Regions from separate parts of the Chryseobacterium sp. MA9 genome, predicted to be linked through region 1. Evidence: riboswitches for the same ligand, from Rfam matches in the RefSeq annotation. Region 1 holds a riboswitch; the other holds the start of a gene.
The links. A riboswitch is a leader RNA that binds a small molecule or an ion and turns the genes downstream of it on or off. The one in region 1 is predicted to bind cobalamin.
Positions count from the first base shown of each region.

Region 1 (4,202 bases):
GTATAAATGGATGTCTTAATTAATTTTATTTTTTACCACTGTTAAACCTACAATATGGATGCAAAATTTGAAGCAGGAATAAATATTGCCATAAAAATTCCAAAAAGCAAATATGAAAAAACGATTGCTTTTTACAGGGACATTTTACAACTGAATGTTGAAGAAAAACCGATTAATAATTCAACTGTTTCCAGAACCCATGAAGTAAAATTCGGGAATAACATTATCTGGTTAGATTGTGTAGATAATTATACTCATTCTGAAACCTGGCTGCAGCTTATAGTTCCCAATGTAGAAAAAGCTACAGAATACCTGCAATCGAATGGAGTAGAAACCTGTGACGAGATTGAAGAGCTTCCTGACAATATGCACTGGATTACAGATCCTGCCGGCACGGTGTTTAATTTACAGGAAAAGAAATAGCAAAAAACAGAAAAACGATGTAGAAATTGCTTAAAATATGGTTTTAATCAAAATTTTAATACCTTTAACTTTCAAATCATTAAAATTTTAAATAATCCATGAAGACGAAATCATTAACTTTCATCTTAACCTTCTTTTTTCAACTGGTAAGTATCAATGCATTTTCACAGAAAACAGCAGTTCTAAGCTCCTTATTGGATAAAAATACAGAATTTATTTTTCCACAGAATACCGATAAAATCTCAAAAGCATTGAATGTAAAAACTGTGTTTTATGAAGATGCCAATGAGGAAAAGTATGCAAAATGGCCTATAAAAACAGGTTTGGAGCTATACTGCAGCCTGGGAGTAAATAATGCTGTTAATGAAATGTTTTTTACCATTTCAGACAATAAACCTGTAGTGATAGAAGGACTTCCATTTGGTCTTATTATGAATAAAAGCACATTGCAGGACAGCAAAACTAGGTTCAGTAAATACAATGCTAAAACAAAAAAACTTGATGCAGGAAGTGAATTTCCAGGAGGTTCAAAACTGGTTTTTAAGAAAGGAAAACATTATGCAACCTTACTTTTTGATAATAAAAACCTGCTAAAATCTTTAGGTCTTACCACAGAACTTATTGACCCGGCTGCTAATTAAATCAAAATTGAGAATTAAAAAATTAAATATGATGTCTAACGGGCTAAGCCATACTATTTTTAATTCTCAATTTTCTATTTTTATTATATAGTGATTCCATGATTGTTTTTCACTTCAGCCATGACAAATGTACTGTGGGTACTCCCGATAGAATCTACAGATCCCAGTTTGTTAAATACAAAATCCTGGTAATGTTTCATATCCCGCACCTGAACTTTCAGAAGGAAATCAAAATCTCCGGAAATATTGTAACATTCCGCAACTTCTTCAATTTCTAAAATTTCTTTCACAAAATCATACCCCACAGATCTGTCGTGAATTTTCAGCTTGATTTGGCAGAAAACCGTAAACCCACGGTTGAGCTTTTCGGCATCAAGAACAGCTGCATATCTTTTCACAAACCCTTCCTGTTCCAATCTTTTTACTCTTTCAAAAACCGGTGAAGTGGAGAGGTTCACTTCCTTTGCAAGCTCTTTAACGGTCAGTTTTGCATTTTTCTGGAGCAGCCTGAGCAGCTGTACATCCTTATCATCGAGTTGTTCCACAGAATATTATTCTTTTAGATTATAAAAACAGTCAAATTTAAAGAATTTTATGCTTTTATTACTGTTTTTAAAAGTTTATTTTGCTTAATTAATTGGCTTTAATTGTGTATTTATTCTGTATTGTTAATTTTACGCAAAATTAAAAACTTTTACTGATGACTATCGTTAGAGGTAAAAGTACAGTTCTTTAGAGATACTTCATCAAACAGGAAAGGTTTTACTTAACGTAGATTAATAGGGAATCGTGTGTGAATCACGAGCTGTCGCGCAACTGTAAGTAACATACCGAAGGTTTCTGTCCTTGCATATCCACTGCCAAAAACGGGAAGGATGACGGAAACTGTTACAAGTCAGGAGACCTGCCTTTACTGAATTGACAATGCTTTCGCGGTCTGAAGCTTTTGGGTCATACAGATGATATATCAGATTCATACATTTTCTCTGTAAGGGAAACTGTGTTGTTTGTTATATCATGATTCCAGAAATTTTTATCCGTTAAAACATTCCGAAGCATTTTAAAAAGACTTTACCATTAAGTTTAATTAAAAAGTAAAAAAAATGCAAACTCACATTCTTGGCTATCCGCGTATTGGTAGCAAAAGAGAACTCAAAAAAGCCTGCGAGCAGTATTGGTCAGGTAAAATCCTTTTGGAAGAACTTCTGAATACAGGCAGAAATATCTGTAATCAAAACTGGAACATTCAGAAAGAAGCAGGAATAGATCTTATTCCGTGTAATGATTTTTCATACTATGATCAGGTATTGGATATGAGCCTTGTGGTAGGGGCAATTCCTACGCGTTACCATGAAGTAGTGCTTAAAAAGAACAATTCTGAACTGGATCTTTATTTTGCTATGGCAAGAGGCTGCCAGAAAGATGGATTGGACATCACTGCGATGGAAATGACAAAATGGTTCGATACCAACTATCACTATATCGTTCCCGAGTTTTATAAAAACCAGCAGTTTAAATTGAGTTCAGATAAAATTTTCAATGAATTTGCAGGAGCAAAACAGGCAGGAATCAATGCAAAACCTGTAATTATTGGGCTGGTTTCTTATCTGTTATTAGGAAAAGAGAAAGAAGAAGGATTTGATAAACTGGATCTGGCTGCAAACCTTCTTCCCGTATATACAGGTATCTTAACAAAACTTCAGGAACAGGGTGCAGAGTGGATTCAGTTTGATGAACCTTTTTTAGCATTGGATTTAACGGAGAAAGCAAAAGAAACATATCATTTTGTTTACGCCGAAATAAGAAAACGTTTCCCGAAACTTAAATTTATTGTTGCCACTTATTTTGAAGGATTAAATGATAATGGGTTGCTGGCAGCATCACTTCCCGTGGATGTTTTACATATAGATCTGGTAAGAAATCCTGAACAATTAGACGGTATTCTGAATATTATTCCGGAAAGCTTAAACCTTTCATTAGGAGTGGTTGACGGAAGGAATATCTGGAAAAATGATTTTGAAAAGTCCTTGTCTTTCATCAATAAAGCAGTTGAGAAATTAGGATCAGAAAGGATTTTGATTGCTCCTTCCTCTTCATTGCTTCATTCGCCATGTGATCTGGATTTTGAAACCAGTCTTAATCCGGAAATTAAAAACTGGCTTGCTTTTGCAAAACAAAAAGTGACAGAAGTTGTAACGCTTAAAGAACTGGCATCCGGAACAGAAAATGAACAGATTCTTGCATCTTTTGAAGAAAATAAAAAAGCAATTGCAAGCAGAAAAACATCCACTCTTATTCATAATGATGAGGTAAAGCAAAGAGCGAATGCTGTCACTGAAAAAGATGCGCAAAGGATAAATACTTTCAAAATCCGTAAAGAAGAACAGCAGAAAGTATTGCAGCTGCCTTTATTCCCAACTACTACGATCGGATCATTTCCACAGACAATGGAGGTAAGAAGCTGGAGAGCAAAATTCAAGAAAGGAGAGCTGACGGCTGAACAGTATGATATATTACTGAAAGAAGAAACCCAAAGAACGATTAACTGGCAGGAAGAAATTGGAATAGATGTATTGGTTCACGGGGAATTTGAACGTAACGATATGGTTGAATATTTCGGGGAACAGCTGGAAGGTTTTGTGTTTACAAAGAATGGATGGGTACAGAGCTATGGAAGCCGTTGTGTAAAACCTCCTGTGATCTTCGGTGATGTTTCCCGCCCGACTCCTATGACGGTATATTGGTCTCAATATGCACAGTCACAAACTGAAAAATGGGTAAAAGGAATGCTGACAGGCCCTGTTACGATTTTACAATGGTCATTTGTTCGTGATGATCAGCCTCGTTCCGAAACATGTAAGCAGATTGCTCTGGCCATCCGTGATGAGGTGGTAGATCTTGAAAAAGCAGGAATCAGAATTATTCAGATTGACGAGCCTGCAATAAGAGAAGGGCTTCCATTACGAAAAACAGATTGGCAGAACTACCTGAAATGGGCCGTAGAAGCTTTCAGAATTTCAGCAAGCGGAGTAGAAGATGCCACCCAGATTCATACCCATATGTGCTACTCAGAGTTCAATGATATTATTGAAAACATTGCCGATATGGATGCAGACGTGATTACCATAGAGTGTTCCC
Region 1 is NZ_CP075170.1:504,948-509,149, forward strand. Features, by position in the region: gene KIK00_RS02285 (dihydrofolate reductase family protein) at 1-6, shown strand, start outside; gene KIK00_RS02290 (hypothetical protein) at 55-423, shown strand; gene KIK00_RS02295 (hypothetical protein) at 522-1,064, shown strand; gene KIK00_RS02300 (Lrp/AsnC family transcriptional regulator) at 1,148-1,609, opposite strand; cobalamin riboswitch at 1,805-1,991, shown strand; gene metE (5-methyltetrahydropteroyltriglutamate--homocysteine S-methyltransferase) at 2,168-4,202, shown strand, end outside.

Region 2 (4,202 bases), 1.7 Mb from region 1:
AAAGTAGACCACGTTCACAATGATTAATCTTTTTGTTAAAACGTTATTACTTCTGCTTGTATTCGTATTGAGCTGTATTTCCTGTTCTGATGAGGTGATCCAGCCGTTGGAAAAAGATGAAGCCTACAATCTGCAGTTTCCTTCGTATTTCCCGGAAATGACTTTTGATAAAACGATGAATCCGGTAACCAAAAATGGAGTAGAACTGGGACGAAAATTATTCTATGAAGGAAGGCTTTCCCGAAATAATACCATTTCATGCGGTTTTTGTCATATTCAGGAAAATGCATTCACCCATCACGGGCATACCGTAAGCCATGGTGTAGATGACAGAATAGGAATCAGGAATGCTCCACCTATTCAGAATATGGCTTTTTTGAAAAGATATATGTGGGACGGTGTAATTCATAATCTGAATGAACAGCCCATTAGCCCAATTACAGACGTCAATGAAATGGACAGCTCCATACCAGAAGCAATTTCAAAGATTAAAGATGATCAGAAATATAAAAAGCTGTTCAGAGAAGCATATGGAGACGAAACTATTACTGGCGAAAGAATTTTAAAAGCATTATCACAGTTTATGGCTTCTTTAATTTCTGCAGATTCAAAATACGACAGATTCAAGCAGGGAAAAGAACAATTGACTTCAGGGGAATCTCAGGGAATGGCATTATTTAATCAGAAATGTGCTTCTTGCCATAGCGGAGAATTATTTACCGATGAAAGCTTCAGAAACACGGGAATGTATTACAATACAGAATTCAAGGATGCAGGACGTTACAGAGTTTCCCTTAATCAGGTTGATTGGATGAAATTTCGTGTTCCGAGTTTAAGAAATGTAGAATATACAGCACCTTATATGCATGACGGAAGATTTTACAGCTTAGAGGCGGTACTCAATTTCTATTCAGATCAGGTGGAAGATAATGCTAATCTTGATCCGCAGCTGAAGCAGAACGGTCATGTAGGAATTGCCATGAACAGTCAGGAAAAACAGTCAATTATCGCATTTCTGAAAACATTATCGGATAAAAGTTTTATATCCAATCCAAAATTTGCAGAATAATTTATAGAAAACATGAAGAAGATTATATTGATAGTAAGTTTGATCCTGTTTAATCAGTATCAGGCAAAGATTATTAGAGACAGTGCATATATTGCTCCGGATACCTTTAGCAGATTCGATTTTGATGATGATTGTGATGCCTGTGGTTGTGCAGCTGGTAACGGATCATCTGGTTCTGAATCTTTACTGAATCCACAGTTTATCGGAATCAAATATTTTGCACAACATTACAAAGCAAAGGAAAACTTATTTGTAAAAGACCTTACTCAGGATCAGTATTTCAATACCCTTCAGCTTTGGGGGAAAATTCCATTGACTAAAAAACTGAGCGTATATGCAAGTCTGCCATTCCATTTCCATGAAAAGAAAATGATGCAGGGAGATATCAAGATCAATGGTATAGGTGATCTGAATCTGATGGGAATTTACCAGCTGATGAGCTCTAAAGATAATTTTCATCATCTGAGCGGAGGTTTGGGTGTGAAAATTCCTTTAGGAAAATTTGACGAAAAAGGAGCGTCTGGTGTTAATCCAAGTTTTCAGTTGGGAACAGGCAGCTGGGATTATCAGGCGGCTTTGAACTATAAATTTCAGAAAAATAAAGTGGCAGTATTGGTCAATACAGACTATACCATCAAAACTGAGAATAAGAAAAATTACCGTTTTGGAAACCAATGGAACTATGCTGCGACGGGTTTTTATCAGGTTGCGGGAAATGAAAAATCCATTTTTTCTGTAAAAACAGGTGCTCAGGGAGAAGTTTATGCTCAGAATAAACAGTTTGATGAAGCGCTTCCCAATACTGCAGGAAGTGCTTTGTATGGCAAACTGGGATTTGAAGCTTCTTATAAAAAACTGAGCCTGGGAAGTGAAGTAATGCTTCCGATGTATACTCATCTGGCAGGAGGAGATATTGAAGCAAAATCAAGATTCAGTGTATTCCTGAATATTGGAATTTAAAATGAAACCCTTAATGAAAAGATGTTAAAGCTCCTTCGGGAGCTTTAATTGTTTATGAATCATGATTTTAATTGGGGGTTAGGAATAATTCTTTATCTTTGCCGAAATTTGGTGAGCCATAAAAAGCTCTTAAAAGGGAATCCGGTGAAAATCCGGAACAGACCCGCTGCTGTAAGCTCCGCACCAAGATTTTTGAAGAATATATCCACTGTTTTTTTAATGGGAAGGATTTCAAAAATGGAGTAAGTCAGAAGACCTGCCAGAAAATAATCGTTTGACGCTTTCGTGGAATAAAGCTTAGGACATCAATGATTCTGCGCAGTGACAGCTGTGCTTTGTCTTTGTATTCTTATACCCATTAGCGTCATCATTATCCTAAATGAGCTAATGACGGCAAAACTAATTACTTCAACAATTTATAAAGCTGTTTTCACAATACTGGTGTTAACATCTCAACTTTTGTCTTCTCAAACCAAGAAAAAAGACAGTCTTCAGGAAGAATCCATCAAGGTGATCAGCCTTTACAAGAAAAATTTTAAAGAAATTCTTCCGGCACAAACCCTACAAGGCGAACAGCTGGAAAGACTTAGCAGTCACTCTGTAGCAGATGCATTGCGGTATTTTTCCGGAGTGCAAATCAAAGACTATGGAGGATTGGGAGGTTTAAAAACCATCAATATCCGTAGTATGGGTAGTCAGCATGTAGGTGTTTTCTATGATGGGATTCAACTGGGGAATGCCCAAAATGGACTCGTTGACCTGGGAAGATATTCCTTGGACGATCTGGAAGAAATATCATTATACAACGGACAGAAAAGTGAGATTTTCCAACCGGCAAAAGACTTCGGTTCTTCGGGGTCAATCTATTTACAGCCCAAAACGCCTGTATTTAAAGGAACACGGAAAACCAATCTTGTGTTAAGAGCCAAAAGTGCTTCCATTGATCTCTTTAATCCGTCTTTCCGATTGGAGCAGAAAATTTCAGATAGAATTTCTGCCAGCTTCAGTGGAGAATTCATGCAAAGTGACGGAATTTACAGGTTTCGGTATGCAAAGAAATATCCTGATGGACAAAAGGCCTATGATACTATCGCAAAGAGGCAGGACTCAGATATCAAAGCAAAACGTTTTGAAACTTCAATAAACGGAACTTTAAACAACGGAAGCTGGAATGTAAGAGGCTATGGTTATATTTCAGACCGTGGAATGCCTGCTCCTATTGTGAATGGCCGTTTTGGAGGAAGAGGAGCGAGATTTTCTGATGAAAATTATTTCGTACAGGCCAACCTGCGGAAAAAACTGTTTCCCAAATTTGAAACACAGCTGAAAGCAAAATTTGCCTATGATTATACCCATTTCATGGACACGGTTCGCTCGCAGTCAATTATTCATACCGATAATACCTATATCCAGCGAGAGCTCTATCTTTCCTCGTCTAATATCTATTCTATCACACCCAATTGGGATGTCAGCCTGAGTGGGGATTTTCAGTACAATAATCTGGATGCCAATCTGGATAACTTTTCTTATCCTACACGCTACACCACATTGGTAGCATTGGCAACAACGTATCAGTGGAACAGATTCAAAATTCTGGGTAGCCTTTTAGGAACTTTTACTTTTGAAGAAGTAAGAAAAAATAAAAGACCCGGAGACAGCAGAGAATGGACACCTGCCGTATTTATGAGCTATCAGCCGGAAAGTATTCCCGAGCTTACTCTAAGAGCTTTCTATAAAAGGATTTTCCGACTTCCAACCTTCAATGATTTGTATTATACCAATATCGGAAATACTTACCTGAAACCGGAATTCACCAATCAGTATGATATAGGATTTACTTACCAGAAGAATTATAACAACCGTTTCTTTAAAAGCTTTTATGCTAAAGTAGACGGTTATTACAACAAGGTACAGGATAAGATTGTTGCAGCTCCTAACGGAAGCATGTTCCGCTGGCTGATGATGAACCTTGGAATGGTGGAAATCATAGGAGCCGATGTAAATCTTCAGACTGAATTGCAGATGGGACAAGTAAAGTTAAGACCATTGCTTTCCTACACTTACCAAAGCGCAAGAGATATGACTGATCCGGAGGATACCTTCTACCGCAATCAGATTCCTTATACACCATGGCATAGCGGCTCATTCAGCCTGATGGCAGATTATAAAGACT
Region 2 is NZ_CP075170.1:3,812,062-3,816,263, forward strand. Features, by position in the region: gene KIK00_RS17335 (MbnP family protein) at 1-27, shown strand, start outside; gene KIK00_RS17340 (cytochrome-c peroxidase) at 20-1,069, shown strand; gene KIK00_RS17345 (transporter) at 1,082-2,029, shown strand; cobalamin riboswitch at 2,122-2,308, shown strand; gene KIK00_RS17350 (TonB-dependent siderophore receptor) at 2,417-4,202, shown strand, end outside.
Region 2: another riboswitch for cobalamin. It lies ahead of KIK00_RS17350 (TonB-dependent siderophore receptor); the one in region 1 lies ahead of metE (5-methyltetrahydropteroyltriglutamate--homocysteine S-methyltransferase).